DNA from 3 places in the Thermanaeromonas sp. DSM 22490 genome. Region 1 is predicted to be linked to each of the others. Evidence: riboswitches for the same ligand, from Rfam matches in the RefSeq annotation. Region 1 holds a riboswitch; each other region holds the start of a gene.

Region 1 (10,575 bases):
GCCTGTTCGAGTTATAATAAAAACCACCAACTAAGAGGCCTGGTAGCTATTTCTTTTTAGAATTTCAGGCATTATTTCAAAGAACAGCTCCACCAATCGGGGATCAAATTGAGCTCCCGCTCCGTGCTCCAGTTCTCGAATGCCATCGCGCAAGTTTTTGGAATACTGGTAAGCCCGCGACGAAGTCATAGCATCAAAGGCATCTGCCAGGGCAATAATGCGAGCTCCCAAAGGAATCTCTTCCCCTGTAAGACCGTGATAGCCTTTACCATCCCATCGCTCATGGTGATGACAAACCAGAGGACACAGCACCTTTAGCTTGGCCTTGGCAGCCAGTATCTCCACCCCGTATTCCGGGTGTTTCCGCATGATCTCCCATTCATCAGCTGTTAATCTAGCGGCTTTATGCAAAATAGAAGGTTTTACCCGCATTTTTCCAATATCATGTAGCAACCCCGCGAGGGCAATAAGTGCTACTTCCTTGTTTTGTAATCCCAGGCCTAGCCCTAAAGCCCAGCAAAGGTTACTAACATTGCGGCAATGCTGGTAAGTAGACATGCTATGAAGGCGCAGCTTCTCAAGCAGAATATTAATTTCTGAAAACGACACCAGCCCTCTCCCTTCTACCCGCCAAGATCATTCTACCTAAAGTTTCGACAAATCTCAAGAGAATGTCTTACCCGAAGCGGCCAGTAATATAATCTTCTGTCCGCCTATCCCGGGGCCTGGTAAAGAGTTCTGGAGTGGGGCCATATTCCACTAGCTCACCGTTGAGAAGAAAAGCCGTATAATCTGCGACCCGGGCCGCCTGCTGCATATTATGGGTAACAATGACAATAGTATAATTCTTTTTTAACTCACTTATGAGATCCTCAATTTTCAAAGTCGCCGCCGGGTCGAGGGCCGAACAAGGTTCGTCCATAAGGAGCACTTCTGGTTCCACCGCTAAAGCCCGGGCAATGCAAAGCCGTTGCTGCTGTCCTCCCGAAAGGCTAGCTCCCGACATATGGAGGCGATCCGCCACTTCCTCCCACAGAGCTGCCATGCGCAAGCTTCTCTCTACCACTTCTTCTAATCTGGTGCCGGGCTTTAAACCATGGATGCGCAAACCAGCTGCTACATTATCAAAAATGGACATAGTGGGAAAGGGATTAGGTTTTTGAAATACCATACCGATCTTATGGCGTACTTCCGTGGGATCAACTCCGGGAGCATAAAGATCTTGATTATCTAATAAAACCCGTCCCGTGACCTTCGCCCCAGGAACAAGTTCGTGCAAGCGGTTAAGGCAGCGGATGAAAGTAGATTTGCCGCAGCCCGAGGGCCCAATTATAGCCGTAACCCGGTTGGCCTCTATAGCCAGGGTTACGTTATTTACCACCTGATTACGGCCATACCAGGCACATAAATTCTCCACCATTATTTTAATAGCCAAAACCTATCTCCCTCCGTTAACCTTCCTGGCTGCCAGCCTGGCCGCTATACTGGTCGCCAATACCATAGCTACTAACACCAGAGCTGCCCCCCAGGCCAGACGATGCAAATCTTCATAAGGTGTTGTTGAATAAGTAAAAATATATACTGGCAAAGAAGCGATGCGCTCATCTAGCCCTGTAGGCCAGTACCTGCTGTTAAGGGCGGTAAAGAGCAGAGGCGCAGTTTCTCCTGCCACCCGGGCCGTGGCCAGCATAGCACCGGTAATAATACCGCCCATCGCGCTGCGCAATACTACACTCTTAATAGTCCGCCCCTGGGTAGCCCCCAGGGCCAGTGAAGCTTCTCGCAAGCTTTGTGGTACTAACCTTAGCATTTCCTCTGTAGTGCGAGCCACTAAAGGTAGCATAATAATGGCCAGGGCTATGCCACCGGCTAGGGCAGAAAAACGCTTCATGGCCAAAACTACAGTACCATACACTACAATGCCCACAATGATTGAAGGTACCCCTGCGAGTACATCACACATGAAGCGCACCAGCCAGGCCAGACGGCCCTTACCGAATTCAGCCAAGTAAATACCAGTTAAAATTCCTACCGGAACGGCCATGGCCCCCGCCAGAAGCACAAGAATGATGGTGCCTAAAATAGCATTGGCCAGCCCGCCACCAGACTCCCCCACAGCCTTGGGTAGCTGGGTAAAGAAATCCAGATTGAGGGCTGGTAAACCTCTAATTGTAACGTAAAGGAGTATACTGGCTAAGGGTATAAGGGCTATAACCGTGGCTATAACGGTTAAAGTTAGCATAAAGCGGTTCCATAATTTTCTTCTTATTTTGCGGTTCCACATTATTCCCGGCTCACTCCCTGGTTTACTCGCCACACCAGCAACCGCGCTATAATGTTAACCAGCAAGGTTATTATAAATAATAAGAGCGCCGCCGCCATCAGAGCTGAAAGGTGCAGCTCGTCAAAGCCTTCGCTAAATTCATTGGCTATAACGCTGGCAATAGTCTGACCCAACTGAAATAATGAAGGGGAAACCTGGGGCCGGTTGCCTATGACCATGGTAACTGCCATAGTTTCTCCCAGGGCCCGACCTAGACCCAAAATAATGGCACCAATAATACCCGAACGGCCATAGGGTAGGACAGCCATCCTGATGGTCTCCCACCGCGTAGCGCCCAGGGCCAGCATTCCCTCCCTCTGGGATTGGGGCACAGCCATAAGCACCTCACGGGACACTGCAGTAATAATGGGCAAAATCATAATGGCTAAGATCAACCCTGCTGCCAGCATACCTACACCCAAGGGTGGACCCTGAAAAAAGGGTAAAAAGCCTAAAGTCTTCCCCAGTAAGGGTTGTACAGTTGTACGGAGCCAGGGCACTAATACAAAAAGCCCCCATAGCCCGTATATGACGCTAGGAATTGCAGCCAGCAATTCCACCAAAAAAGAGAGCGGTTCACGGAGCCATGGGGAGGCTAGTTCCGCCAGATAAATGGCTATGCCTAAACTCAAAGGTACGGCTAAGAGTAAAGCCACCAAAGATGATACCAGGGTCCCATAAATTAAGGGCCAAGCGCCAAACTTTTCATGTACTGGATCCCATCGCGTTCCAGTTAAAAATTCCCAGCCAAAACGCATAAAAGACAGTTCAGAACCCTTAACTAGTTGATAACCCATAACTAATATTATAAAAATAACACTTAGCGCAGCTAGGCGAGTAAAACTAATAAAAATTACGTCTTTGATTCGACCAATTTCTGTTTTCCCCCACATATCCTAACCTCCAGCAGGTCACCTTTCCTTCTCGATCGACGATATTATAGCATAAAGAACGCATAGGGGGATCCCCGAGAACCTTCTCGGAGTTTCCCCCTGCAAACTTTTTTCTCCTATCGGTTAGATTTATTTGATAAAGGTTTCGCCTTTATAATTAAGTTGCTTAATCTTAGCTTCTGCCATTTTAACTACATTTTCGGGCAAGGGAGCATAAAGAAGTTCTTTGGCCAATTTCTGCCCATCATGGATGGCCCACCAGAGGAAGTTGCCTAAAGCCTCGCCTTTAGCCTTATCCTTCTGGTCCTTGTAGACCAAGAGATAAGTGTAACCGGCGATGGGATAAGCGTTATCACCAGGCGGATTGGTAAGGGAAACGCGCATATCTTCCGGCATAGTAGTTGCAGCGCCTGCTGCTGCCGCCGTAGTTGTGTCCAGGGTGGGCTCTACAAACTTGCCGGCCTTATTCTTAATAAAAGCATAAGGTAAATTGTTTTGTAGAGCATAGGCCAATTCTACATAGCCAATAGCACCAGGCGTCTGTTTTATGGTGCCTGCTACACCCTCATTACCTTTACCTCCGATACCCACGGGCCATTCCACGGAAGTACCCATGCCCACCTTTTCCTTCCAGGTGGGGCTTACTTTGCTCAGGTAATCAGTAAAGATATTGGTAGTACCGCTACCATCAGAGCGGTGAACCACAGCTATATCTTTATCCGGGAGTTTAATATCCGGATTAAGGGAAGTAATCCTATTATCGTTCCATGTCTTGATATTACCTAAAAAAATATCGGCAATAACTTCAGGGGTCAATTTCAAACCCTTCCCTATACCTTCCAGATTATAAGTAATAACCACAGCACCTGCCACCGTGGGAATATGGAAAATCTGCCCAGGTGCTTTAGCCAGCTGCTCATCCTTCATGGGGGCATCGCTACCTGCGAAATCCACTGTTTCCTTTAAGATATTGTTGATACCACCACTGCTACCGATAGACTGATAATCAATATTAACATTGGGATTAACCTTCTTATATTCCTGTATCCATTTACTATAGAGGGGATAGGGGAAAGAAGCTCCGGCACCATTAAGATTTACAGGACCAGGCTTCCCGCTCTGGTCGGCAGATTGGCTCTCTTTCTGGGACCCACAGCCAGCCATGGCCAGAACCATAACCACCACCAGGAACCCTACCAGCGCTAACCGTGGCCAGGTTTTGCCTAGAATATTAAGATTCATGCCTTTTTTCCTCCTTGGCCCTTTTTACGGCAGGCTTGACCCACCAAGAAGATTATATAATCCTTCTGTTAATTCTCAATTAGATCTGGGTTAATGTTATGTTAAAGTTCTTAGAATAGATTGCTTGCTTTCACGGATAAAAAGGTGTAGGATAGTTGCTGTTTGGAGGTGAAGCGTGTGAAACTATTACGTTTAAATCAAGAAAGTAACATGGACCTCCTGCCCGACTATCTCTGGGATGGTAAAAGTCCGGAACTTAAGCCTAAAATGGTCGTATCTATACGCCAGGGCCGGATAAAGCAGGTGGTACCCCAATCTGAATACCTGCACTCCGGAGCCCAACAATTCCATTTGCCCAATTTAACTCTTTTGCCTGCTCTTATTGACGTACACGTACATTTAGCCCTGGATGGCCATGACTTTGAAGCCTCCTTAAGCCGCTGGCAGGATAACCAAGCTATGGCTGAGCTCATTAAAAAAGAATTAGAAACCACCCTGGAATATGGCATTACAGTCATTAGAGATGGTTCGGACAAAGCCGGCTGGAACCTCCAAGCCAAAAACTGGGTTAAAAAGGGATATTGCTTAGGGCCCCGGATTGTAGCTACCGGTAAAGCTATCCATAAAAAAGGATATTATGGATCTTTTTTGGGGCCACCTATTACGACTCCGGCAGACTGGCCGAGGATCCTGGATGATCTTATAGCTGCCGGCAGCGACCAGATAAAGGTAATTGTTTCCGGCCTGGTTACTTTCCGCAAATGGGGAGAGGTGGGACCTTTACAGTTTACCCTAGAAGAGCTTCAGGCTCTAGTGAAGGAAGCCCATAGAAGAGGTCTTAAAGTTATGGCTCATGCTAACTCAGATGCTGGCGTAAGACAAGCTGTGGAAGCGGGAGCAGATACTATTGAACATGGGTACTTTGTATCTGAGGAAACCCTGAAAAGGATGGCAGACCGGGAGACCTTCTGGGCGCCCACTGTAGCTGCGGTAGCTAACCGCCTGCAGAGTCCTAAAAACGACGAGTACAGCCGAGAAGAACGGGATATAATCAAAGGCACTTATGAATTGCAAATCAAAAAAATAGCCCGGGCCCATGAATTAGGGGTCAGGCTGATTATAGGTACCGATGCGGGTGCGCCAGGGGTTTATCATGGTCTGAGCTACATGGATGAGCTTTCCTTTTTCAGCCAGGCTGGCTTACCGGCCTACTCTATCCTACAGGCGGCAACCAATACAGCGGCTATGGCCTTAGGCTTAGAGACAGAACTGGGAAGCGTTGAACCGGATAAAATGCCCTATCTTATAGCCGTGGCCGGCAATCCTTTGGAGGACATTTATGCCTTGCGCCGTCTAGAGATGGTAGTCTATATTTGAAATGTGGTTAAACCTTTGGCCTCGGAAGCAAACTCAAGCGGTAGGAATTGCCCCTCGAGCGGCCGTTAATACGGGCCTTGCGCATAAAATAATAGGCCAAGAGCATGACAAAAGGTGTAGACAGTTGGGCTAGGGTGAAGAAGCCCAGGCCCCACCGGGGCACTACGTATCCTAGTATTTCCAAAGTATTGTCTCGGATTGTCTCCTCCACCAGTCCGCGCAGGAGCTGGTGGTAGAAAATAAAGGACCAGAACTGGTATCCCGGAGGCGGTTCTTTCCGTTGGAGATAGAAATACCGAATTAAAAGGATAAGCCCGATTAGGCTACCGACGGGTTGGGCCGGCCAGCGCCCAAACCAAAAGTCCGTAGGCCGGCCCAGCACTTCCTGGTTAAAAATATTGGCAATCCTTATCAGGGCATAGCCTAAGGCCAGACCGGGAACAGCTAGATCGGCCAGCAGGTTAAAATCCATCTTGTAGCGCCGAACATACCACCACCCGGCCAGTACCCCTCCTAACAGGCCACCATGCCAGGCCAGCCCGCCTTCATAAACTTTCAGCACCTGTATCGGATCCTGGATAAACCACTCTGGATAATTGGCTAGGACAAATAATAGCCTGGCCCCCACCACGCCGGCTACCACCACAATCATGGCCAGGTTAAGCAGGAAATCTTCGCTTAAGCCCCGCCGCAAACCTTCCCGGTATAAGTACCAGGACCCGAAAAGAAAAGAAAGGGCCATAAAAATACCGTACCACCGCACAGCTAAAGGCCCAATATGAAAGGCAACTGGGTTAAGGTCAAGGAGCAAATTATATTCCTCCCTCTAAAATCCGTTTACCACCGAATACTATATTAATATAATCGTCTCCAAGTCATACTAACATACGGAAATTTAACGGTCAATTGCAGGATTTAGTTCCAGGATATCTCCCGTAACCAAAAGAAAGGAGCCTGGGTGTTCAGGATGCGCTATATACCAGGCCCAGAAGATAGGACAAAATGCCATAACTGAAAGGTAAACAATCCACCAGAGCTTAAGGAGCGGGTTGCACATCACTGCGCTGGCCGTTGATTTCATAACAGTAAAATATGGGTGCTGCTCTTTTAACGGTATTGACCATACCGCAATACTTGCTAAGGGAAAGCTCAATGGCATGTTTGACCTGCTCTTCCGGAAGATTATCTCCTGTGAAGCGGTAAATAAGGGTAGCTGCGGTGAAAACCCGAGGATGTTCAGCGGCGCGTTCTGCTTCCACCTCTATAGAAAAGGATTTCAAAGTTAAACGCTTCTTGGCCAAAATGGATAACACATCCAGGGCCGTGCACCCCGCCATACCCATCAGAAATACTTCTGAAGGCCGCGCTCCTTCGTTCTGACCTCCGTGGTCCGGTGCCGCGTCCATGATTACCTCCCGCCCGGATTCTCCTGTTCCCACCAGCTTCATGCCGCCTTGCCACAATACATTAATGCGCATTTCTTTTTCCCCCTGTTTTGGATATTTTCGCTCCCATTATACTCCGGGCGAAGAAGAAAGGCAAGAATTAAGACAAAGAGTGGCTGCCCAAATCCGGGTAGAGCAAAATGCGTTTTTCCCAGGTACGCAATAACACCTGCCCCTCCCCTTTGGCCACCACATATTGGGGTAATACCGGCGTTTTGCCGTAACCGTTAGGAGCATTTATGATATAAGTGGGAACAGCCAACCCGGAAGTATAGCCTCTAAGCTGCTCCATAATTTCTATACCTTCTTTTATAGAAGTTATAAAATGGGTAGTACCAGCCACAGGCTTAGCGTGGAATAGATAGTAAGGCCGCACTCGGATTTTGAGAAGTTCCTGATTTAACTTGCGCATGATAAAAGGATGATTATTAACTCCCCGCAACAATACAGACTGATTGCCTAGGACAACTCCCGCCTCTACCAGCCTGTCGCAGGCCAATTTAGCTTCTTCGGTAATCTCTCTGGGGTGGTTAAATTGGGTATTTAAGTAAAGTGGCGGATGTTTGTACAGTATCTGGCACAATTCGGGAGTAATCCGCTGGGGCAAAGTTACCGGTACCCGGGTCCCCAATCTTTTAATTTCCACATGGGGAATAAGGTCTAACTCCGTAAGCAACCAATCCAACATCTGGTCGCTCAGCATTAAGGCGTCTCCACCGGTTATGAGCACGTCCCGAATTTCAGGATTAGCCCGAATATAATCCAAAGCCTGCTCTAGTTCTTTCCTGCTGCGGGTCGTATCTACCTCTCCAATGTTGCGCCTGCGCTGGCAATGCCGGCAATACATAGCGCACTGATTGGTCACATTAATAATCAAGCGATCAGGATATCGCCGGGTAATACAGGGAGCCGGTGAAGTAAGCTCTTCAGCCATAGGATCCGGAATACCCATTTTGTCTTCCAATTCCATCCTGCTGGGCAAAGCCTGGCGCCGTATGGGACAAGTAGGATCGTCCCCCATGAGGCTTAAGTAATAAGGGGAAACCGCCCAGCGGTAAACCTTTTGCACAGCCTGAATGGCTTCCATTTCCTCTGGAGTTAAAGGTACAAGTTCTTTTAAAACCTCTACAGTGGTGATGCGGTGCCGTACCTGCCAGCGCCAGTCTTGCCATTCCTTTTCCGTAGCACCGAAATAAGCCATAATCCGCCTCTGGCGGGCACTAATTTCCGCTTGTACCTCTCGCCCGCAAGGAATCTCGTCTCTAGCTTCTAAATACTCACTGATACGCGCTTTCAATTCTGCTGCCCTTTTCAAAGCAATTTGCCTCTTTTCCCTTTCATTCATCGACCTCCTAGTAAAATTAATGCTCATAATATCCCCCCTTATCAATCAGGTGGAGCTAAACAAAAACCCCGGGTAAACCGGGGTTTTGGGCATGCTAACACTCCTTCAAAGAAGGTGTGTACCTTCTCCTAGCGCTTTCCACGCTTACGAGGTTAGCTGCCGGGTTCGGGTCGAAAGCTAACCCTACCTGCTTAAGAAAACGCAGGATTCACCCCAAAAAATTGGTTGGTTCCCCCGTTCCCTGTTCAGGGATTCAGCGTTCCTAATATTCAATTATAAGTGTTTTGATATATATTATAATAAAATTCTCGGCGAAAAGCAATGCCAACATCTTCTTGTGCATACATGTTTTTACAGAGGATATTCAAAAACATTAAAGAATGGTTAAAATTAAATAAAGGAGGTGCTTCACGCCTATGGAAACAATTATTGGGGGAACTAAATTAGTTTTGCTGCAAGGAGATATAACTGTCCAGGATACCGAAGCCATCGTAAATGCCGCCAACGAAGGTCTCTGGGGAGGCGGTGGAGTAGATGGCGCCATACACCGCGCAGGTGGTTCAATCATAGCTGAGGAATGCCGACGTATCCGGGAAGAAAAGGGCGGCTGCCCTACTGGCCAGGCAGTAATAACTTCTGGAGGAAACTTAAAGGCCCGCTATGTCATCCATGCTGTAGGCCCTGTCTGGTCCGGCGGCCATAAAGGGGAAGATGAGCTCCTGGCCAGCGCCTACCGTAATAGCCTGGCCCTGGCCGAGAACCACGGCATTAAAACAATAGCTTTTCCTTCTATCAGTACCGGCGCTTACCGTTTTCCTTTAGAAAGGGCCGCTAAAATTGCTCTACGCACAGTTATCGATTATCTAAAGCAGAAACCCGGCCGTTTTCTCGAGGTTCGCTTCGTCCTCTTCTCCCAGCCCATTTGGGCAATGTACGAAGAAACATTAAAAAACTTGCTTTCAGAGGAGGTTTCTACTTAGGCGCCACTCCGCTGGCGCCATCTTTTTAAGTAACAATACATACCCCCTATGGTGGCAATCACTAGTACGCTACCCAGCAACAGATCCAGCCACCACGTGCTATGCCGGCGGTAAACCTGCCACCAGCCTAAAAAAAGGTGAACCCCCTTCCAGCTAGCATATTGCCAGGCAAGGGTCCAGGTAAAGGCGCCTATAATAGAATAAAAGGTATAAGGCAATACTGCCATTCCCAAAGGCGCAGCATAAATAATAGCAGGTGTACGAATCAGGCCGAACCAGCGCGATACTACCACTACCGCCGGACCGTAGCGCCGGAACCAAAAAGTAGCCCGTTCCATAGCTTGAGGCCCTAGGCTTAAACGTGCGATTTTTTCCAGGAAAGCCCTGGCCGGCCTGGCTCCTAGCCAGTAACCGATGAGGTTGCCCAACAGATTCCCCGCGGTACCTACCAGTACAGCCCCCCAAAAGCTCATTTCGCCCCGCTCAATAAGATAGCCAGCGGCAACAAAAACAGGCTCAAAGGGTATTAAGGGGACTCCCACCCCTTCGATCAGCAGCAGGCTAAAAAGCAGCCAGTAAACATGCCCCGGTGCCATAAAAGCCCTCACCTGTCCTCGGGGCGATACCGCGCAATTACCGTTTGGGCACCGTATACCTGCTGACCCACCCTCACGGTAAACTCGATTTCCTCGCTAAAAATAATTAGATCCACCTGAGAGCCTCTTTCAATAAAGGAAATCTTTTGTCCTGCTCGCAGTCTTTCCCCCGCCGCCGTAAAACATTTAATCTTATTAACAAATTTATCAGCAATCTCTACTAAAGCAAGTTTCAGCTCGCCTGCATCCAGGAACAGGGTCAAACGTTCATTTATCAGCCTGTAACGGTGGCTGAAAAGGTCGACAGCCCGCCTGAAGTAGGTTAAGCGGATATATTCCCACAGATCGACCATGGGCAGATTGAACTTAGCTGG
Region 2 (10,575 bases), on a different contig from region 1:
CCCCTGTAAGGGAGACGCAATAGATAAAACCACCGGCGCCGGCGGCAATTTGGCGCAGCCGGTCCTCAGGAGTAGTAGGCGCTACCAAAGGGATAAGGACCAGACCCTCCCTTTCGAAGATCTCCTGCAAGGGACCTGCTTCCTCATAAGGCAGGTCGGGAATAATAGCGCCATCCCCGCCAGCGGCAGCCAGATCTTTCCCGAAATCCGCTAGGCCATAGCGCAGTACAGGATTGTAATAACTCATTAACACCAGCGGTACCCTAATCTTAGCACGCAAAGCAGACGTCAAATCCAAAACCTTGGTCAGAGTGGTACCGGCGGCCAGGGCTCGCTGGCTGGCGGCCTGAATCACCGGGCCATCGGCTACCGGATCGGAAAAGGGCACCCCCAATTCAATAATATCGGCACCGGCGTCAGCAAGCGCCAGTACCAGTTCCGCTGTAACTTCTAAGGAAGGGTCCCCCGCGCACACATAAATAATGAGAGCCTTTTTCCCCCGTTCAAAAGCGCCGGCCAGCCTTTCTTTACCCATGTTGTTTCTCCTCTCCCCCAAAAATCTCTGCTACCTGCTGTACATCCTTGTCTCCCCGGCCCGAAAGATTGATAACCATAATCTCCTCCGGGCTTAAATTGGGAGCTAGCTTGCCCGCCAGGGCCACGGCATGGGCGCTCTCTAAAGCAGGTAAAATGCCCTCTGTACGACACAGCAACCGAAAAGCTTCTAAAGCTTCGGCATCAGTAATACCCTCGTAAGTTGCCCGCCCTGTATCTTTCAGGTAGCTATGTTCGGGCCCCACGCCGGGATAGTCCAGCCCTGCTGACACGGAGTGAGCAGGTAACACCTGCCCGGCTTCATCCTGCAATAAGTAGCTGTAAAAACCGTGCAGCACCCCTGGCTTTCCCAGGGTAAGAGTGGCAGCATGTAGCCCTGTTTCCAAACCCTTGCCGGCGGCTTCTGCTCCCCAAAGCTTTACTTTTTCATCTTCCAGAAAAGGATAAAAAAGTCCCATGGCATTGCTGCCCCCTCCCACGCAGGCAACCAGGTGATCCGGCAGCCGGCCACAAGCTGCCAGGATCTGCTCCCGTACTTCCTTACCAATAACTGCCTGAAAATCCCTTACCATCATAGGATAGGGGTGGGGCCCTACTACCGAACCCACCAGGTAGTAGGTAGTGCGCACATTGGTTACCCAGTCGCGAAGAGCCTCATTAATGGCATCTTTTAGAGTAGCCGTCCCGCTGTTTACCGGATTTACTTTGGCACCCAAAAGCTCCATGCGGAATACATTTAAAGCCTGGCGCCGGCAGTCTTCGGCACCCATATAAATTTCGCATTCCAGGCCTAAGAGAGCTGCGGCAGTAGCAGTAGCCACCCCATGCTGGCCGGCTCCTGTTTCCGCAATAATACGCTTCTTGCTCATACGCCGGGCCAGCAGAGCTTGGCCTAGAGCGTTGTTGAGCTTATGGGAGCCCGTATGGTTTAAATCTTCCCGTTTTAAATATATCTTAGCACCGCCCCAATAGGCCGTTAGATTTTGGGCAAAATATAAAGGCGTAGGCCGGCCCGCATAGTAACGCAAGTAATAATTTAACTCAGCCTGAAAATCTTTATCCTGGCGCACTCTTAAATAAGCTTCTTCCAATTCCTCCAGGGCCGGCATCAAGGTTTCCGGCACAAACCGGCCCCCGAAGCTACCGAAGCGACCCTTGGCATCCGGCAAACTCATTCCGTTTCCTCCTCTTTAAGCTCTGGCTACGGCTTCCAAAAACCGGGCTATTTTGACCGGGTCCTTCTGGCCGTTAGTTTCCACTCCGCTGCTCACATCTACGGCATAAGGTCGCACCTTGCGGATGGCCTCGGCCACATTTTCCGGAGTTAAACCGCCGGCCAGAATAATGGGTGGGCCCATCTCCACCGCCCGGCGGGCAATTTCCCAGTTAAAGGTATGGCCCGTGCCGCCTGCCCGGCCGGGAACAAAAGCATCCAGCAAAAAGGCATCCACCCGGTATTTAGGGATAAGCTCCAGGGCTTTTATATCCTTTACTCGTATAGCTTTTATTAAACGGTTGGAAATACCGTGACAATACTCGGGCGGCTCTTCCCCGTGGAGTTGCAACACATCGAGCCGGCAAAAGCTAGCGATCTCCAGTAAACTGTAACGCGGCTCATTAACAAACACACCCACAGTATTAATAAAAGGGGGCAGTTTCATGATAATTTCCCGCGCAGCCTCCGGATGAATTCGCCGGGGGCTAGGGGCAAAGACAAAGCCTAAAGCATGGGCACCTGCATCTAAAGCGGCCCTGGCCTCATCCCAGGTCTTGATCCCGCAAATTTTTACCCTTACCAAGTGATTTCACCCTCGGTTATCCCCTTTTTACTCGCCCTCAGGCTTTAAGGAGCGGTTCCCAACAATTCATGTACTTTGGCCTCCACATCAGCAGCCGTCATGAAGGTTTCGCCCACCAAAATAGCATCTACTCTGGCTTGTGCCAGCTTAACTACGTCTTCTCGCTTCTTGATACCACTTTCGCTCACCAACAGGCGGTAATCAGGTACCAGGTGGCGCAGCTCCAGCGTGGTTTTTATATCCGTCTTAAAGGTATGCAAATCGCGGTTGTTAATCCCTATTATTCGGGCCCCCGCCTTCAGAGCCAGTTCAATTTCTTCTGCAGTGTGGGTTTCCACCAGGGCCGCTAACTCCAAGCGGGAGGCCAGGGCCAGGTATTCTTGAAGTTGGGGCTCCTCCAGAGCAGCCACAATGAAAAGGATGGCGTCGGCTCCCAGAGTTCTGGTGGCAAAAATTTGATATTCGTCGATGATAAAATCCTTGCGCAAGATGGGTAAGGGGGTTATCTCGCGCACCAGAGCTATATACCGGGGATGTCCTTGAAAAAACTTTTCATCGGTCAATACTGACAGGGCCGCTGCTCCGGCACGGGTATAAATGCTGGCAAGTTTCCGGGGATTAAAATCCGCGCACAGTACGCCCCGGGAGGGAGAAGCCTTTTTAAGCTCGGCAATGAGATTAATAGATTTGCCGCGGCGAAGCGCGCCGGCAAAGTCCCGGGTAAAGGGCAACCTATTACACATTTCCTCTAACCGGCTTAAAGGCAGCTCCTCCCGCGCCAGAGCGACCTCCCGACGCTTATACTCTAAAATCCGTTCTAACATCAGGCTGCCCAACTTTCACTGAAAGTTGCCATGGCGGCCAGTTTGAGAGCGGCCGCTCCCGAGTCTATACTCTCCGCCGCCATTTTCAATCCTTCTCTCACCGAAGACGCTGCCCCTGCCGCTAGCAAGGCAAAGGCGGCATTGATCAGTACCACATCCCGCGCTGGCCCCGGCCTGCCCTCCAGCACCCCTTGTATAATGCGAGCGTTATCGGCCGCCGTGCCGCCTGACAAATCTTGAAGCTGTACCGGTTTAATGCCTACTTCCTCCGGGTAAAAAACGAAAGTTTCTATGGAACCATCTTCCAGGCGGGTAATTTTAGTCGGCCCGGTTATGGTAATTTCATCCAAGCCATCACTGCCGTGCACCACGAAAGCTCGACGGCAACCCAAACGCCCCAGAACAGAAGCCACTGTTTCCGTCAATTCCGGCGCATAGACGCCGACCAGCTGGTAGGGTGCCCCGGCCGGGTTAGTTAAAGGGCCCAGCAAATTAAAAACCGTGCGGATACCTATTTCCCGCCTGGGACCCGCGGCATGTTTCATGGCCTTATGGAAAGCAGGGGCGAAGAGAAACCCTATACCCACTTGTTCTAGGCAAGCTGCCACTCCTGCTGGCGGCAAATCCACCCGCACGCCGAGCGCTTCTAAGACATCGGCGCTGCCGGCCCGGCTGGAAACAGAGCGATTGCCATGTTTGGCTACCGGTACCCCTGCGCCGGCTACTACAAAGGCAGCGGCCGTGGAAATATTAAAGGTATGGCGACCATCTCCGCCGGTGCCACAGGTATCTACCATAACCTGTTGGCGGCTGTTCAATGGCTCGGCCAGGCGGCGCATGGTCCTGGCAAAGCCCGTAATTTCTTCCACCGTTTCTCCCTTAAGCCTCAAAGCGGTTAAAAAGGCGGCAATCTGGGCCGGTGTAGCCTCCCCACTCATGATTATTTCCATAGCCGCTTCGGCTTCGGCTTCTGTTAAGGAATTACCGCCTACCACTTTATGGATATATTCTTTCAGCATAGCTCTGCTCCTCTCCCCTCTTCTCAGCTGGACTTAATCCCTAGGCTAAGGCCAGGAAATTGGCCAGCAATTTTTTACCTTCTTCCGTAAGTATGGATTCCGGGTGAAACTGGACTCCCTCAATGGGGAACTGCCGGTGGCGTATACCCATGAGTTCTCCCTGGTCGCTTTTGGCCGTGACTTCCAGGCACGAAGGCAATGTCTCTTCCTCCACTATAAGGGAATGATAGCGGGTTGCCAGGAAGGGATTTTTAAGGCCGCGAAAAATGGTCTTCCCATCGTGGTTTATAGGAGAAGTTTTCCCATGCATCAGGCGCTTGGCCCTGACCACTCTTCCTCCAAAGGCCTGCCCAATGCACTGGTGCCCCAAGCAGACGCCTAAAATAGGTATTTTGCCGGCAAAGTTTTTAATGGCCGCTAGGGAAATACCGGCTTCGTTGGGTGTACAAGGGCCCGGCGAAATCACCAGGTAGCGGGGCTTAAGTTTTTCCATCTCCTCCAAAGTAATGGCGTCATTGCGCCTCACGATTACTTCTTCGCCCAGTTCAGCAAAGTATTGAACCAGGTTATAGGTAAAGGAATCATAGTTATCAATCATTAGCAACATGGTACTCATCCCCTCTTAAGTCCAGCGCTTTAAGCAAAGCCCTGGCTTTATTCAAGGTCTCCTCGTACTCAGCCTCCGGTTCCGAATCGGCAACGATTCCCGCACCGGCCTGCACATAGGCCTTACCCCTGCTGAAGACAATGGTCCGGATGGCAATACAGGTATCCATATTTCCGGTTAAGCTTAAGTAACCGACGGCCCCGGCATAGGGGCCGCGCCAGGTCGGCTCCAATTCCGCAATTATCTCCATGGCCCGCACCTTAGGCGCACCTGAAACCGTGCCGGCCGGGAAGCAAGCCAGGAGAGCATCCAAGGCGGTTTTGCCGGGCGCCAAACGGCCGGTCACATTGGAAACCAGATGCATCACATGGGAATAGTTCTCTATTACCATAAATTGGGGTACCTGTACGCTCCCAGGAATAGCTACACGCCCCACATCGTTACGTCCCAGGTCCAAAAGCATCAGGTGTTCGGCGCGTTCCTTCTCGTTGTTCTTTAGCTCCCGCGCCAGCTCTAAGTCTTCTTCCGCCGTCCGCCCCCGGGGACGCGTCCCGGCAATGGGGCGGTTTTCTATAATACCGTCTTCTACCCGCACCAACATCTCAGGGGAAGAACCGACCAGCTGTACTTCTGGAAAGTTAAGATAAAACATGTAGGGAGAAGGGTTTATAGTTCTTAGCCGCCGATACACGGTAAAGGTGTCTCCCAAAAAGGGGAGCTCCAGCCTCTGGGATAAGACTACCTGAATACAGTCACCGGCAGCGATATATTCCTGGATACGCCTTACCTTATCTTTAAACTCTTCCGGCGTCATATTGGCCTGGTAGTTGACAGGCCCGGGGAGCATGGGACCTGGACCTTTCCCTTCTAAGGGCTGTGTCTCAACTTTTTGCCGGAGCAGTTCGATTACCTTCTGCAAGCGTACTTGCGCTTCCTGGTAGTCGCGCTGATTACCGGTTCGGGCCAGGCAGACCACCTTCACTGTCCGCAAGAGGTGATCATAAATTAAAAGGGTGCGGTTCAGTACCAGATAAAGGTCTGGCAGCTTAAGGTCGTCTTCGCCTTTCGCCGGCAATTTTTCTATCTGGCGCACAAAATCATAGCTAAAATAACCGACCAGACCTCCAAAGAACCGCGGCAATTCCGGCGGTATAGGGGAAATTCTTAATTCACTTAACAACCGGCGTAGAAAGTCTAAAGGGCCGGATATTTCTTCCCTTATACCATCGCGTAAGAGGCTGCCATTGTTGCCCCGGCAACGGTAAACGAGAAGAGGGTCAAACCCGATAAAAGAATAGCGTCCCAGCCTCTCCCCGCCCTCTACACTTTCTAAAAGATAGCTATAAGGGGTTCTGCCGAATTTTAGGTATAAAGATACGGGGGTTTCCGTATCAGCCAGCACTTCCTGCCAGACGGGTACCATCCCTTCACCCCCAAACAAACAAAAAAGCCGACGCTCGAATGAGCACCGGCACTCTATCTTCTCTCGCCCGGCTCATCTCCAGCTCTCCTCTCCTCAGCTCAGCTCAGCTAAAACTCTAACCTACATTGATTTTTATGTAAGTCTATCATACATAATAGGCAAACTCCTGTCAATAACTTTGGGCCTGCCCTGCAAAAACTGTAGGGCTTTTTAGGACTCCCAACTCACTTCAAATCCGGCCTTAAGAGGGCAGCCCGCCCGAGGTAAACATGCTGGGGCGGTAATTTGCTATAAGCATGAATCAGCACTCTGATGATACCGGGTTGACTTCCCGGCACCGGGATTTCTGTCGCGCACATAAGGGCTACTTCCCTCCAGCCCAGGCGCCGGGCAGCTTCGGCGGGGAAAGCCGCATTGAGATCCGGAGTAACTGTGAAAAAGGCACTAATGATATCCGCTTCTTTTAGTTGATTAGCCTTTACGATTTCTCGTAAAAGTTTGCCCGTACTGTCCAGAATCTCGCTGGCCTCATTCCTGTCTACAGAAATGGCTCCCCGGATGCCCCGAACTCTCATATCTCCCATGATAGCCCACCTTCCTACCATACTACATTTATTTTTTCTTCTCAGACCCACTTGTTCCCCCTTCTATCTTTACGAAACCGCCCGGTGCCCTAACCCGATACCCACTTCGTCTAAATGTAAAAGCCCGATGCCAAAAAAAGACGGCTACACTAATGTGATCATGGTAACGGGCAATACCGATCTTGCCTCCTATGTTAAGGCCTAAAGCCTTAAGTATAAGTTGAGAGAGGGCTTCCCGGGTAGCACCGGCTACCGCACCTTCCTCAGCATGGGTTTCTTTGATGACGCCCTCTCGTTTAGCAGCTACCACTGCTCTTTCTACTATTTTCTGGATGGAACTTATGAACTCCCCTCCATAATCCACCGCTGCTGCACGAATCCCCTGGGCTGCAAATTCCTGCTTGAGCCTATTTTCTTCTTCCCGATTCTCGGAAAGAGCCATCCTGACAGCTACTGCCGCTACCTTTTTGCTCCCGTACTCCATATCCTTACACCGTCCCCACTTTTTTTATGAGCGTTTACTTGGTTTTTTTATATCACACCTTCTAATTCCAATCCAGGTTCTTTTCGTCAACTGTTCTCAGTTTTATCTACTATCGGGTGAGTCATATTGTTTTCCGGCGTAAACAAAAGCAAAATAGAGAAAATAAAAGAGCTAGGAATATAAAAGCCATAATTATTACCTTTGAATTGGTGTTTGCTTTGCCCGCTGTAACTTCCAGTTTTGACTGGGAATTACCGCGGTGCTAGAATGAGCAGCAATGAAAAGAAAAAGCAGACGCTGAATTCCCGTCAGGGAAACGGGGGACCCATCCTTTGGGGTGAATCCCTTGGGATACTGCTGAAAAGTATCCTTGAGGGTAGGGCTATCCTCGAGCCCGAACCCGCCAGCTAACCTCGTAAGCGTTTCGAGGAGATTACCCCAAAATCATGGAGAATCTCCATGATTTTTTATTGCCTTTTTGAAGGGAGGTAATATGGTGTAATTCCATAAGGCAAAAAGGGGAGATACTAAGTATTGCTTGGGTTTCCAAATGTATAGTACGTATTAAAGACTTTCGAAAGGGGGAACACCTCTTGTCCACGGAATCACCCAAACTAGAGTTGCGCCGCGATGTATCTGTATGGGGCTCCTTTATGTGGGGCTACGCTGATGTAGGAGCTGACATATATGCAGCTTTAGGATTAGTTATGCTATGGGCTAAAGGAGCCAGCGTACTCGCTTTTGCCCTGGCAGGATTAGTTTATATAATGATCGGCCTTGCCTATACTGAACTGGCGGCAACCTACCCCGTAGCGGGAGGAGGTCAGTATTTTACTTTACGAGGACTAGGCGATTTTTGGGGATTTATAGCAGGATCTGCCCTCTTGCTGGATTATACCATCGATATTGCTCTCTTCGCTACGGCCTCAGCTGGATACATTAACTTCTTTATACCCTACATCTTTAACGTAGACCTGGAATCTCTGGCCATCAGCATAGGGCCTCTTCACCACATTAATATCATCTGGATGCTGGAATCTCTGGCCTTAGTAGCTTTTCTTATCTGGCTCAATATACGGGGCATCCGGGAATCCTCCCTGCTTAATGAAGTGCTGGGTGCAATCGATATTATAACAGAGTCGAGTATAATCGTTTTTGGCTTGCTTTTTGCCTGGAGACCGGAATTCCTGGCCTTCCAGTGGAAAACCCAGTTTCCTACCCTCAAAGAGTTCATGTATGGTTCGTCCCTAGCCATTATTTCTTTTGTAGGGCTGGAATCTATTTCGCAAGCCGCCCAGGAAACCAAGAGGCCGGCCACCATCGTACCGCGAACTTCCGTAACTTTAATTTTCACTGTATTTATTTTTGCTACCGCATTTTCTACCATGAGCCTGGGAGTCCTTCCGTGGCAGGAAATTGCCAATGCAGTGGGAGATCCAGTTGCCCGTCTGGCTCACGCCATCCCTTTTATCGGTGTTATAGCCGGGCCCTTTGCCGCCCTACTGGGCGCCACTATTCTCCTGATCTCGGCCAATTCCGGCGTGATGAGCGCCTCCCGTCTCACTTATGCCATGAGCCAGTTTCAATTTATCCCGGAGTGGTTTAATGCTGTGCATCCCCGCTTCCGGACTCCCTACAGGACCATCCTGGTCTTTTCCCTTATCGGTGTGGTGGAACTAATATTATCCTTTTTAACGCCCAATGCCATGGATACTCTGGGCAACATGTACGCTTTTGGAGCCACCACGGGTTATATTCTTGTCTTTATCGCTCTGATTAGACTGCGTTTTACCGATCCTTATTCCCCGCGACCTTATAAAGTACCTTGTAATATTAAGCTTAAGTACCACGACAGGACAGTAGAATTTCCTGTGCTGGCCGTCTTAGGTACTCTGGGAGTAAGTTTAATCCTGTTTGAAGTTATCCTCACCCATGCCATCGGGCGGATAGCCGGTCCTGCCTGGGTTATTTTAAGCTTTCTGCTCTACGCTTTTTACCGCTACCGCCATGGGCTACCCGTCCTGGGCAGCATTGAGCGCGACTGGGAAGCCGAACAGATACGTGTCCTAGAGAGTGCTGAAGAATACGAATTGCTGGAGCGTTACAAATTGGCACTCAGAGAACGGAAGCGCAAGGAGGCTTTAGGAAAAATATGAGTACTCGCCCGCTTACCTGGCGCGATTATTATCAACTTGTCACCACCGTTGCCTTTTTCGTTATAGGTGTAAATATTTTGCTGCGTAGTATAGCACAGCCCCGACTATTAAGCTGGGCAATAGGCGGCAGTTTTTTAGCATTTAGCTTCTATCGCCTCTACTTTATTTTTAACTACTTTCGCTTCTACCGGCGATTGAGGGGGAATAACCAGTGATTCCTGTTTCCACCCACCCTCTGGGGGTTTTTCTGGCTCTGGCATTTATTCTGAGTATGGGTTCTCTCCTCTGGTGGATGCTACATGTGCCCCCGGCCATACCTTATGAAGTGGCTCGCATCACCACCGAAGTGCAAGCTATACGCCGCATCCTAGTGCCAGTGGTAGATACAGACTATTCGCGCCGGGCTATCGAGCTGGCCACACGGTTAGGAGCCGAACAAAAGGCGGAGATTTTGCTTCTTTACGTTCTGGAAGTCCCTTTGACTTTACCTTTAGGTGCCGGCTTGCCCGAAGCGGAAAAACGGGCGGAACGCGTATTACGGCAAGCCCAGGAAATAGTGGCTTTCCACCATTTACCCCATCGCAGCCGGATTATGCGCGCTCGTACAGCGGGTAGCGGAATCCTCCAAGCCGCCAAGGAAGAAGGGGTGGACATGATAGTCATGGGTGTCCGGCCGCGCCGCGGCGAGCACGTGCCCTTGAGCCGTACCCCGGATTGGCTCCTGAAATACGCTAATTGCGAACTCGTCATTGATAAATTACCTGCTTGAGGAGGAAAAGAATATGCGGATCATTATCGTGGGGTGCAGCAGGCTGGGAAGTCGCCTGGCCAAGATTTTAGCACGTTCCGGCCATGATGTAGTGGTAATTGACCCTAAGCTGGAAGCTTTGGAACGATTAGGACCAGATTTTCACGGGGAAGTAGTAAGGGGCTTGGGAATAGATCTGGCGGTGTTGGAGGAAGCCGGTATCTCCAACACTGACGTGCTCATTGCCGCTACCGACCGGGATAGCACTAATCTAGTGGTAGCCCAAATAGCCCATGAAAAATATAAAGTGCCCCAAGTAGTAGCTCGGGTTTACGATCCAGAAGCTGCGGAGGCTTACCGTAAAATGGGTCTGGAT
Region 3 (10,575 bases), on a different contig from region 1:
ATTTTGCTTTGGTTCCTGGCCCAATCCCTATTTCACCCGGTTCTAAGCAGACCGGGCTGCCCGAAAAAGGCGCCCCTTTTTATACCCGTATTTTTGCTACTTTACATCCAGCCGCTTTTGGGGGTATTTCTATCCCTCTACCAGTTCCTCCGGCTGGAAATACAGAGCAATCTCCCGGGCAGCGCTGGCCGGAGAGTCAGCCCCATGGATTACGTTTTGTCCTGTCTCCAGGGCATAGTCCCCGCGGATGGTACCGGGAGCGGCCTCCTGGGGATTGGTGGCACCCATGAGCTTCCGCAGCCCCGCGATTACATTGGGCCCCTCCAGCACCATGGCTACCACCGGCCCAGAAGTTATATGCTCGATAAGTTCCGGATAAAAGGGTTTGTCTTTGTGCTCGGCATAATGCTTTTCCGCCATCTCCCGGGTGAGGCGGAGCATCTTTAAAGCTATGATGCGATAACCCTTGCGTTCAATGCGGCTGATAATCTCTCCTACCAGACCGCGGGCCACACCTTCGGGCTTTATCATACTAAAGGTGCGTTCCACTACCATACCCCTTTCAAGCAGAATAACTGATACGTCAGCTTAAGAAGAAGGTCTTTACTATTTTCAGGGTTAGTAGATTTAATACCCAACACAGGTACGGCTCCCGCTGATACCTGGTTGCCCTCGCCGGCGGGAGGCCGGAGGCTATTACGGTTATATTCTTCAATAATAGCTGTGAATTCCTCCGCTTCCAGGGTCTCTTTTTCCATCAAGGCTTTAGCTATGAGATGGAGCTCTTCCATATGCTCCTTGAGCATCTTTTGCGCCCGGTTATAGCATTCATCAATAATGCGCCGGGCTTCTTTGTCGATGGAGTAGGCCACAGCTTCGCTGTAATTGCGATCACGGGCAATGTCGCGTCCCAGGAAAACCGTCTCCTGTTTACGGCCAAAAGTCAAAGGTCCGAGCTCTTCCGACATGCCAAACTCTGTAATCATCTTGCGCACCAGCTCTGTAGCCCGCTCTAGATCATTCTGGGCGCCCGTGCTGATCTCGCCTAGCACTAGTTCTTCCGCCACCCGGCCGCCCAAGAGCATGGTAACCTGGTCAATTATTTGGGACTTGGTCATATAGCGCCGGTCTTCCTTGGGCAAAAGCAGGGTATACCCTCCGGCCCTGCCCCGCGGAATAATAGAAACTTTATGCAAAGGATCGGTATGGGGCAAGTAATGGCCTAACAAGGCATGACCGGCCTCATGATAAGCCACCAGTCTTTTTTCAAATTCACTGATGACTCGCGACTTCTTTTCGGGTCCCGCAATAACCCTTTCTATAGCCTCTTCCATTTCCTGCATGGTGATCTTCTTTTTGCCCCGGCGCGCGGCCAATAACGCTGCCTCGTTCACCATATTGGCCAGATCGGCCCCGGTAAAGCCGGGGGTTCGCCGGGCCAGCACATCCAGGTCGACGCTGGTATCCAGAGGCTTGCCCCGGACGTGTACTTTGAGTATTTCTTTGCGCCCGTTTATGTCCGGCACATCCACTACGATCTGCCGGTCAAAGCGGCCAGGCCTGAGCAAAGCGGGGTCCAAGATATCCGGCCGGTTGGTAGCGGCTATTATAATGATCCCTTCGTTGGGATTAAACCCGTCCATTTCCACCAAGAGCTGGTTTAAAGTCTGTTCCCGCTCGTCATGTCCGCCTCCCAGACCCGCTCCGCGCTGGCGCCCTACTGCATCTATCTCATCGATAAAGACAATACAAGGAGCATTTTTCTTGGCCTGTTCGAATAGGTCCCGCACCCTGGAGGCGCCTACGCCTACGAACATCTCTACAAAGTCGGAACCGCTTATGCTGAAGAAAGGCACCCCAGCCTCGCCCGCCACTGCCCGGGCCAGTAAAGTCTTCCCCGTGCCCGGCGGCCCGTAGAGGAGTATACCTTTAGGAATCCTGGCTCCCAGCTCATTAAATTTACGGGGATTCTTAAGGAACTCTACTACTTCCTGCAGCTCTTCCTTGGCTTCGTCGGCGCCAGCCACATCGGCAAAGGTAACTTTACGCTTATCATCTGGTGTATGCAAGCGGGCTCGACTCCGGCCAAACTGCATTACGCGGGAACCTCCACCTTGAGTCTGCTGCATCATAAAGAAAACCAGACCCACCAGCAATAGGATAGGTAGGAAGGTTCCCAGAAGGTTAGTCCACCAAGGCGGTTCCGGTGCCGGCAATGTCTTGGTGGGTACACCTTTACTGGCCAACCGGTCAATCAGGGTCGGAGAAGACGGGGCATTGACGGAAAACTTGGTACCGTTCTTCAAGATCCCTGTAATCTTATAAATATCCCTCTCTGGTGTAATAGTTACTTCTTGTACCTGGCCCTGCTCTACCAGCTGATAAAATCGAGTAAAATCTAACTCTTCCACCGCTTTGTCTACCGGTGAAGATATCCTTAAAATAGAAACAGCCAGCAGGACAATCAACAAGTACACGGCCAGGTTCTTAAAAATGCGGTTCAAAGATAGCCCTCCTCTCGCCCTGCCCCTTCATTCATTAGGTATATATTTTAGCATAAGGCAATTATGATTGCAATTTTGTTACGGTTCCAGCGCTTCCAACACCAGATGCAGAGCTTCCCGTGTCGCCGGAGTTATCTTAAAATCCTCAGCTATCCGTACCCCGGCTACCCAAATAATATTTTCTCCACACACTACCACCGGCAACCGTCGTCTTTCGGCTGCAGCAATGTCCGCATCCACAAAAAGATCCTGCAGTTTCTTGCTCCCTTTCATTCCCAGAGGGCGAAAACGGTCTCCCGGCAGCCAATTGCGAGCGATGAGAGGCCCTTTAAGCTTGCCCCAGTCCAGCCAGGCTTCATGGGGGGGAGAAGTAACATCTGTTGGAGGGGGCAACACTTCTGCCCTAATGCTCTTTGCTATTTCCGCTAAATGGGTTACGCCCGGCACTTTTAGGGGGTAGGCAAAAATCAAAGGCGAGGTTTCCTCTTTACGGGAGCGGCCCAAAGTCACTCTCTCTTTTTCCACCCACGCCCTTAAACCTTGGGGTAAGGTCAGGGCTCCAGTCCCCGCCCTCACCATTTCCCGCAAGCCCTCTATATGCTCAAACTCGGCCCCGCCACCCAGGGTCAAAACCAGCTGCCGTAAGATGCGGCGCTGAAGGGCGGCTTTCAAAGCCAGAAAACCTTCCCTATCTATTTTAATAAAATCCTCTCCTTGCTCCACTATTATCGGCGTCAGATTCTGTTGCGCCATTTCCTCCAAAAGTTCGTTTTCTTCGGCTAAAATAGCGGCTGTTCTCGCCAGAGCGAGCACAATACCAGGATTATATTCCCGGGCCAGCAGGGGTAGGAGCTCGTGGCGGATTTTATTTCGCCGGTAGGCTGTATCCAGATTAGTTACGTCGCAGCAGGGTTTTAGTCCCTTTTCCCGGCAATAAGCCTCTATTTCCGCCCGAGTAACAAATAATAAGGGCCTGATAATACCGTCCCGGTGGGGAACCATAGCCTTTAAACCCGTAAGCCCACTGCCCCGCAGCAAATTTAACAGGACAGTTTCGGCCTGGTCGTCAGCCTGGTGGCCCACGGCAATTTTATTAGCCCCTACTGTTTCGGCTACTTCTTGTAAAAAGCGGTAGCGCACTTCCCGCGCTGCCTCTTCCAGCGAGAGTTTATGTTTTCTCTGGTAGGCCCGCACATCCCGGGCGGCAATGGTGGCCGGCAATCCCCAGCTATCTGCCAGCTCGCGTACAAAAGCCGCCTCCTGGGCGGCTGTGTCTTCCCGCAAAAGGTGGTTAAGATGGGCTACGTGAAGGCAGACACCATACTCCCCTTGAAGGAGCACCAAGCAATGAAGTAGTGTAAGGGAATCCGGCCCGCCGGACACCCCTACCACTACTTTGTCACCTCTGGTCAACAGGCCATATCTATTTATGGTCTGGCGGACACGATCCAAAACCGACTCCATTCGTACGCCTTCCCAGCCTGTCTGCTTCTACCCCTTTATTTCGGCATGACGAGCTTTTTTCCTGCTGCTTGTGAAGTTTTTTCCTACTCCATCCCGCTTTATGTCTTAACTAATCCGGTCCAGGCGAGCCACAGCTACCAGCATGTCGTCCATGGGGGAACCGCCGGCCAGGGCAATAGCCTGTTTGAGCAGGCGTTCGGCCAGCTTTTGGGGTTCAGATTCTGTAGTCCGCTTCAACGCCGCCACCAGCCACTTATCCTTTTCCGCCAGGTCCCTATGCGCTTCTAATAGGCCATCGCTCACCATTACCAGCACATCCCCGGGTTGTATCTCTTCCTGGACCATTTCAATGGGGATATTTTCCAAAATACCTACCGGTAAAGATTGGGGCTTAATAGTTAATAGTCTATTACCTCTTACCAGGAAACTTGGGCAAGCCCCTAGTTTGGTAAATTCTCCCTGGCCCTCTACCAGATCAAGAACAGCCACATCTAGGGTGGCAAAACTTTCGGTTGAAGAACGCAAAAGGAGGACCATATTTACTAAACGTAAGGCCAGTTCACGGGGGAAGCCCGCAGATAACAATTCTTTCACCAGTTCCACGGCTGTCCGGCTCTCCATCCGCGCCTCCCGGCCCGCACCCATGCCATCGCTTAAAACCAATAAGTACCTGCCTCCCTCCAATGGAGCGGCCAGGAAGGAATCGCCACAGGCGAAATCTTGTTGACGAGCGCAAGAAGCAAAACCTATTTCCACTGCCAGCAGGGGTTCTTTAGTATATTCTTCGCGAGTGGCAGAAGTTTCTGAAGCATACTCCTTCAGCAGATTGCCCAAAGCTTGAAATTGGCTGGCCAGCAAGGAAGCCAGGCTAGAAACGGTCTTTTCCGGGTGCAGTTTTAGGGCCTGTGCTCCCAGCGCCGCCAGCAGTTCTCTCCCCCGTCCGCACCGCCCTTGTAACCAATCAGGGAGGTCGGCAGTTACCAAGCTGCCTTTTTCTCTCCTTAGTAGCAAGTCCTTAAGAGCAGCCGTTAACTTGTCTCCATCCAGCTCCCAGCATACCTTATTAGCCGGGCATCCCTCGCAAACCAAACGGGCTACCTGGCGTATAGCCATACTGGTACTGCCGGTACTAGCCTCCCCTGTCGTTTCTAGACTCTCTCCCACGCGTTTAAGAGCAGCGGCTACCTGCTGCCACCGTGAAAGGGCAGGGCTTGTTTTCCCCCCACGTACTTCCTTGCTTAAAAAAGCAGGAAAGAGCTTAAGCCACCTGGCTGGCAAAAGAAGGGCCAGCAGGGCAACAACACTGCTCTCCTTTAAAGCCAAATTGGCTCCCTCGGCTCCCAGGAAATAGCTCGAAAGCAACAGGTGGGCCAGGACAAAACCTCCCACCACACCGAGTTTGCCCAAGCTGTAAAAAGCACCCGCCGTTAGCCCTACTAGAGCCAGTAAACCTGCTAAAGCCGGGGCCGTCAGGGTGGTCAAACTGGGCAGAAAACCGAGCACGGCACCCATAGCTGCTCCGGACCCGGCACCGCCCACCAGGGCGGCCAGCAATATAAAGAACCGGCCCACTAAGCTCTGGAGGGACATGCCGGCTAGATGCCACCCTTCCAAGCCCAACAAAAGGCCCAAGGCAAAAAGGCTTAAGCCCAGCAATTGTTCTTCCCGGTGCCTGGTCACCTCTGTCTCCAGCCAGGCCAGGGCCAAGCCCCCCGCCAGGACAGCTTCAAAAAGGAGAAGTACCCAGCCGTAAAAGGAAGGTCCCAGGAAGGCCTGTCCTAAACCGCGGGTAAAAATGATTACGGCCGTGCCCAGGGCAGCCACGCTTATGTCCCTCTCCAAGTGCCGAACCTGGTAAATAGAAAAGGTTATTCCCAAAGCCAGGAAAACAGCCAGACGGCTATAACCTGCCAGGCCCTTCAGAGACCATAAAATGCTGGCCGTAGCCGTCAAGACTGCTGGCCAGAGAAGGCGCGGCCGGCGACCGGCTATGGCTATCACTGCCCCCGGACCAAAGGGCATCAACTCCCCCAGAAGAGTTGCCCGGGTTAAGAGAAAAGTGGCCAACAGCAGGCTTAAGCTGCCCATCCACCCCGTTATCGCAACCCTCGACATGCGCCGAGCACTGTCTGCCAATATATACCACCACCTTCAATACTCCTGGGCAAAATTATATCCCAGGCGGGGGTGCAATCTTTGTCGCCTTGGGAGAGGGGGGAAAGACAACTTTTCGACACAAAATAAAAAATCCCACCTCTCGGTGGGTTAAACTTGTATGGTGACCCGTGGGGGATTCGAACCCCCGTTCCCGGCTTGAAAGACCGGTGTCTTAACCCCTTGACTAACGGGCCATGGACCATAAAAATGGTAGCGGTGGTAGGACTCGAACCTACGACACAGCGGGTATGAACCGCTTGCTCTGACCAGCTGAGCTACACCGCCACCCGCGTTTATAATTATGCCCAAAACCCGCTTTGTTGTCAAGAGGCCGCACTTCTGCAGAATTCTTAAAGAAAAAACTTAAAACAGCCCGCGGCCTCTTCAGAGCAATCCCTTCTCTTTCAGATATTCCTTAGCTACGTCTGCAGGTTCCCTCTGCTCCACATCTACCTTGGCGTTGAGCTTGGCTATGGTTTCTTCAGTGAAAGAACCGATAAGCGGGGCTATAACTTCTTCGATTTTGGGATATTTCTTCAATACATCTTCTTTAACAAAAAGAACGGCATCATAGGGCGGGAAAAATTTAAGATCGTCTTCCAGCACTACCAGATCGTAAGCAGCAATGCGGCCGTCGGTAGAATAGGCCACAGCCGCATCCACATCGCCAGATTTCAAAGCCTGGTACATGAGATCATAAGCCATACCCACTACCCTTTTAAAGGAAAAGCCGTAAGCCTTGGCCAGCTCAGCCCAACCATCGCCTTTGCGTTCCTGGAAAGTGGGATCAGTGGCTATAGTCATATTCTTAGAGTGAGGTGCCAGGTCGCTGGCTTTTTTAAGCCCTAGCTTTTCGGCGGTTTCCCGACGGACCGCCAGGGCATAGGTGTTATTAAAGCCAAAAGGCTCAAAAACCTTCACCTGGAACTTCTCCTGGAACTTGTCGCGTACATATTCATAGACTTTCTTACGATCTTTCCATTCCGGTGTTACTTCCATCCCCAATATCCCGGTAAACTGGGTTCCGGTATAGCTTATATACATCTGGACGTCTCCTGTCTCTAGGGCCTGGTGCACGGCTGTGGAACCCTGAAAATTGCGCTTATGATCTACGCTAAGACTGAGTTTAGCTTCCAAGAGCTGTTTGATCATTTCGGCCAGTATTTGGGGTTCAGCGAAGTTTTGAGTTGCAATTACAATTTTGCTTGCAGTTTGAGTAGTGGCGGTACTTCCCCCGTCTTTCTGGCCACAACCTGTGAGGAGCAGCCCGGATACTAAAGCGAGAGCACCTGCTATACTTATTAATTTTCCTATGGTTCTCAATAAGATCGTCCTCCTTTAAACAATTTTTTACGCTGGATTACCCCCATTTTGGTTCTACATGACTGCCTTTTACAATTTTAGGCCCCGTGGCGTAAGCCAGTTCTCCACTTTGCCCAGGATAAAGTCCAACAAGAGAGCCATGGCTGCCGCAGGAATAGCTCCCAACAGGGTTAAGTTATTGTTGGCCATCCCCAGACCGGTCATAATGAAATCTCCCAGGCCGCCACCACCTACAAAAGCAGCCAGGGTAGCCAGGCCGACACAGATGACAGCCGCTGTACGGATTCCGGCCATAATAACGGAGAAGGCCAACGGAAGTTCTACCATAATAAGGATCTGTATTCCTGTCATCCCCATGCCCCTGGCCGCCTCCAGGATGCCGCTATCCACATTTTTTATTCCTGTATAGGTATTGCGTAAGATGGGCAAGAGGGAGTACAGGAAAAGGGCAATAATGGCCGGCTTGTTTCCGATGCCTGCACCCAGAGCGATGAGTATGGCCAGCATGGCTAGGCTGGGGACGGTCTGCATTAAGTTGGCAAAAGCCAGGGAAGGGGCCTGCACCCATTTGAAACGAGAGGCCAGAATACCTAGAGGAATGGCCACCACAGCCGCCAGAAATACGGGCAGCACCACCAGAAGCAGAAAATGTTCCCGGGTGAGGTCCCAAAACTTGGAGCTGCGTTCCAGGTAGGTATGCCACAGGCTACCCAGGGTAACTTCCATTTTGTTCTCCCCCTTTCATTTCTACAGTGTCCGTTGGCCACAAAACATCTACAAAGGTGCTGACCAGACTGGCATTGGTGAGCAACCCTTTTAAGCGGCCCTCTTCGTCCACCACGGGAAGCAGCCCGTACTTGCTTCTGGTCATAAGACGGGCGGCGGTTAAAACCGATACCTCGGGAGTTACTGTGTCCGAGACCAGCTCCATAAGCTCTTGAACCTTAGGCCTGTTGCCTACTGCCTGGATGCCCTTTTGCACACCCCGTGATGTAAGAATCCCTTTCAAAAATCCCTGTTCATCGATTATTAGCAAGCTATTAACCTGGTGCCTCTGCATTCTTTGAAAGGCTTCCGCCGCCCCCATGTCGGGTTTTCCGGTAACCGGACTATCCAGCATTATTTCCCCTACGGAAACCTCTTCGGGATGGCGCAGCAACCTCTTTTTCCCGATAAATTCTTTAACAAAATCATCCGCGGGATTGCGCAAGAGTTCTTCAGGAGAACCTATTTGCACAACTACCCCTTCCCGCATAACTACAATGCGGTCGGCAAGTTTTAAGGCTTCATCCATGTCATGGGTGACAAAGATTATGGTTTTATGGAGGGTATTCTGGAGCTTTTTCAACTCATCTTGGAGCTGCTCCCTGGTAAGGGGATCGAGGGCGCCGAAGGGTTCGTCCATGAGAATAATATCCGGGTTGGCGGCCAGGGCTCGTAAAACTCCTATCCGCTGCTGCTGGCCTCCTGAGAGTTCACGGGGATAGCGGTTCCGATATAATTTCGGGTCAAACCCTATCATCTCCAGCAGCTCATCCACCCTTTTTTCTCTTTCTTCTTTGGGTACACCGAGAAGGCGGGGAACCAGGCCTACATTTTGGGCAATAGTCATATGGGGAAAAAGTCCGATTTGCTGGATTACATAACCTATCTGGCGCCTTAGTTTAGCAGGAGGTATTTCGCGGATATCCCTACCGTTTATCAGTATCCTTCCAGACGTGGGTTCTATAAGCCGGTTTACCATTTTCAGAGTAGTTGTCTTGCCGCACCCGCTGGGGCCGATTAAAACTACCAGTTCTCCCCTCTGGATTTCTAGATCTAAGGATTTAACGGCGTATATGCCACCAGGATATGCCTTGCTGACATTTTCAAATTTGACCAACCCCCTCACCTCCCAAAGAACAAAAAAGCCCGAGAAGACCTCTCGGGCAACATGAATAACTCACCACATCACACACAGCCTTCTCTTTCCACGCTTACGAGGTTAGCTGACGGGCGCGGACCGAAAGATAGCCCTACTCCTAAAAAGGAGATTAGCCCCATTTATAAATTGGGTCCCCCGCTCTCCCCTATTACATGGGAGATTCAGCGTTTAAGCTAGATATATTTAGTTTTTCGAATATATTATAACAATTGCTGGGCAAAATTACAAGAACTTATTCCTTCGCCCGGCTTAAAAGGCATAGCCAGGGCTGCCCCAAATCCAAGAAGCCCTCAATATGCCCGTAACTGCCACCCCTTTCTCCTTAAAGGCTTAGGGCCAGGGCATTTAAAAAGCTCACGCCGGACTGTTCCCACCTGGCTGTTGCCAGTCGTGCCTTCCTTCTTAATTCCCAAGTAGCGGCGTAAACGATAAGTGCTGGTACCCACACGCTATTGGCCAGTTCCTTTACCAGCTTGTCCTTCACCATTCCTCTCCTCACTTAGCCAGTTTACGCCTTACTGTCGGCCTTGTTCCCAGGATGCCGAAGCAACCGGTTCCTCGGGTAAAACCCACAGGCAATCCTTCTTCAGGGATACTTCCACTGTAAAGCCCACACTTAGCCCCATATCTCGGAAAACATAACTGGGTATCTCCAGTTCCACCGTTTCACCGGAGCCTTCCAGAGTAAGGAATACCAAGTAGCTGCCGTAGCTATCGAAGATGTTGGTGACTCTCGCCGCAAAAACGTTGGCCTGGACTTTGGGGCGCAAGGGGCGCCCTTGGCGAATAATTACCACCTCCCGGGGGCTTATGCCAAAGACTACCCTCTGCCCTTTGGCTATATTGTCCCTCCAGGGCAATTCACAAACAAAACCACGGGAAGTTTTGGCGAGCAAGGAAACACCCGGGTTGCTATCTATTATGAGGCCGGTGAACAAATTGCGGCCCGCAAAAAGCCTGGCCACTCCCAGAGTAGCCGGGCGATAATACACTTCTTCCCGCGTTCCCACCTGTTGCAATTTCCCTTCCAGCATTACACCCAGAATATCGGCCAGCAAAAAAGCTTCCTGCAAGTCATGGGTAACATGAATAACCGTGGTCTGTAAAGTATTAAATACTTCTTTGAGGTAAAGCACCAGCTTTCTCCGGATAAAGCTGTCCAAAGCAGAAAAAGGCTCGTCCAGCAAAATAACAGAAGGCTCT

What was found. Region 1 has a riboswitch for cyclic di-AMP ahead of eam (glutamate 2,3-aminomutase). Riboswitches for the same ligand answer to the same signal wherever they lie in the genome.
Region 2: another riboswitch for cyclic di-AMP. It lies ahead of AC1BI1_RS01495 (APC family permease); the one in region 1 lies ahead of eam (glutamate 2,3-aminomutase).
Region 3: another riboswitch for cyclic di-AMP. It lies ahead of AC1BI1_RS10260 (betaine/proline/choline family ABC transporter ATP-binding protein); the one in region 1 lies ahead of eam (glutamate 2,3-aminomutase).

The regions. Positions count from the first base shown of each region.
Region 1 is NZ_JBJHHE010000033.1:6,403-16,977, reverse strand. It holds gene AC1BI1_RS14050 (HD-GYP domain-containing protein) at 31-609, opposite strand; gene pstB (phosphate ABC transporter ATP-binding protein PstB) at 677-1,435, opposite strand; gene pstA (phosphate ABC transporter permease PstA) at 1,439-2,284, opposite strand; gene pstC (phosphate ABC transporter permease subunit PstC) at 2,284-3,216, opposite strand; gene pstS (phosphate ABC transporter substrate-binding protein PstS) at 3,346-4,458, opposite strand; gene AC1BI1_RS14025 (amidohydrolase family protein) at 4,636-5,835, shown strand; gene AC1BI1_RS14020 (prolipoprotein diacylglyceryl transferase) at 5,843-6,646, opposite strand; gene AC1BI1_RS14015 (OsmC family protein) at 6,873-7,313, opposite strand; gene eam (glutamate 2,3-aminomutase) at 7,381-8,652, opposite strand; cyclic di-AMP (ydaO/yuaA leader) riboswitch at 8,753-8,894, opposite strand; gene AC1BI1_RS14005 (O-acetyl-ADP-ribose deacetylase) at 9,042-9,605, shown strand; gene AC1BI1_RS14000 (DedA family protein) at 9,602-10,201, opposite strand; gene AC1BI1_RS13995 (phosphatidylserine decarboxylase) at 10,210-10,575, opposite strand, start outside.
Region 2 is NZ_JBJHHE010000001.1:290,236-300,810, reverse strand. It holds gene trpA (tryptophan synthase subunit alpha) at 1-535, opposite strand, end outside; gene trpB (tryptophan synthase subunit beta) at 528-1,730, opposite strand; gene AC1BI1_RS01530 (phosphoribosylanthranilate isomerase) at 1,746-2,354, opposite strand; gene trpC (indole-3-glycerol phosphate synthase TrpC) at 2,399-3,178, opposite strand; gene trpD (anthranilate phosphoribosyltransferase) at 3,178-4,197, opposite strand; gene pabA (aminodeoxychorismate/anthranilate synthase component II) at 4,238-4,804, opposite strand; gene trpE (anthranilate synthase component I) at 4,788-6,227, opposite strand; gene aroH (chorismate mutase) at 6,452-6,811, opposite strand; partial or broken gene AC1BI1_RS01500 (HutP family protein) at 6,881-7,295, opposite strand; cyclic di-AMP (ydaO/yuaA leader) riboswitch at 7,581-7,732, shown strand; gene AC1BI1_RS01495 (APC family permease) at 7,889-9,451, shown strand; gene AC1BI1_RS01490 (universal stress protein) at 9,663-10,220, shown strand; gene AC1BI1_RS01485 (potassium channel family protein) at 10,234-10,575, shown strand, end outside.
Region 3 is NZ_JBJHHE010000014.1:71,114-81,688, reverse strand. It holds gene ndk (nucleoside-diphosphate kinase) at 130-549, opposite strand; gene ftsH (ATP-dependent zinc metalloprotease FtsH) at 549-2,504, opposite strand; gene tilS (tRNA lysidine(34) synthetase TilS) at 2,583-3,968, opposite strand; gene AC1BI1_RS10285 (SpoIIE family protein phosphatase) at 4,074-6,104, opposite strand; tRNA gene AC1BI1_RS10280 (tRNA-Glu) at 6,245-6,319, opposite strand; tRNA gene AC1BI1_RS10275 (tRNA-Met) at 6,334-6,410, opposite strand; gene AC1BI1_RS10270 (ABC transporter substrate-binding protein) at 6,510-7,448, opposite strand; gene AC1BI1_RS10265 (ABC transporter permease) at 7,518-8,174, opposite strand; gene AC1BI1_RS10260 (betaine/proline/choline family ABC transporter ATP-binding protein) at 8,155-9,330, opposite strand; cyclic di-AMP (ydaO/yuaA leader) riboswitch at 9,408-9,549, opposite strand; gene AC1BI1_RS10255 (hypothetical protein) at 9,695-9,856, opposite strand; gene AC1BI1_RS10250 (ABC transporter ATP-binding protein) at 9,888-10,575, opposite strand, start outside.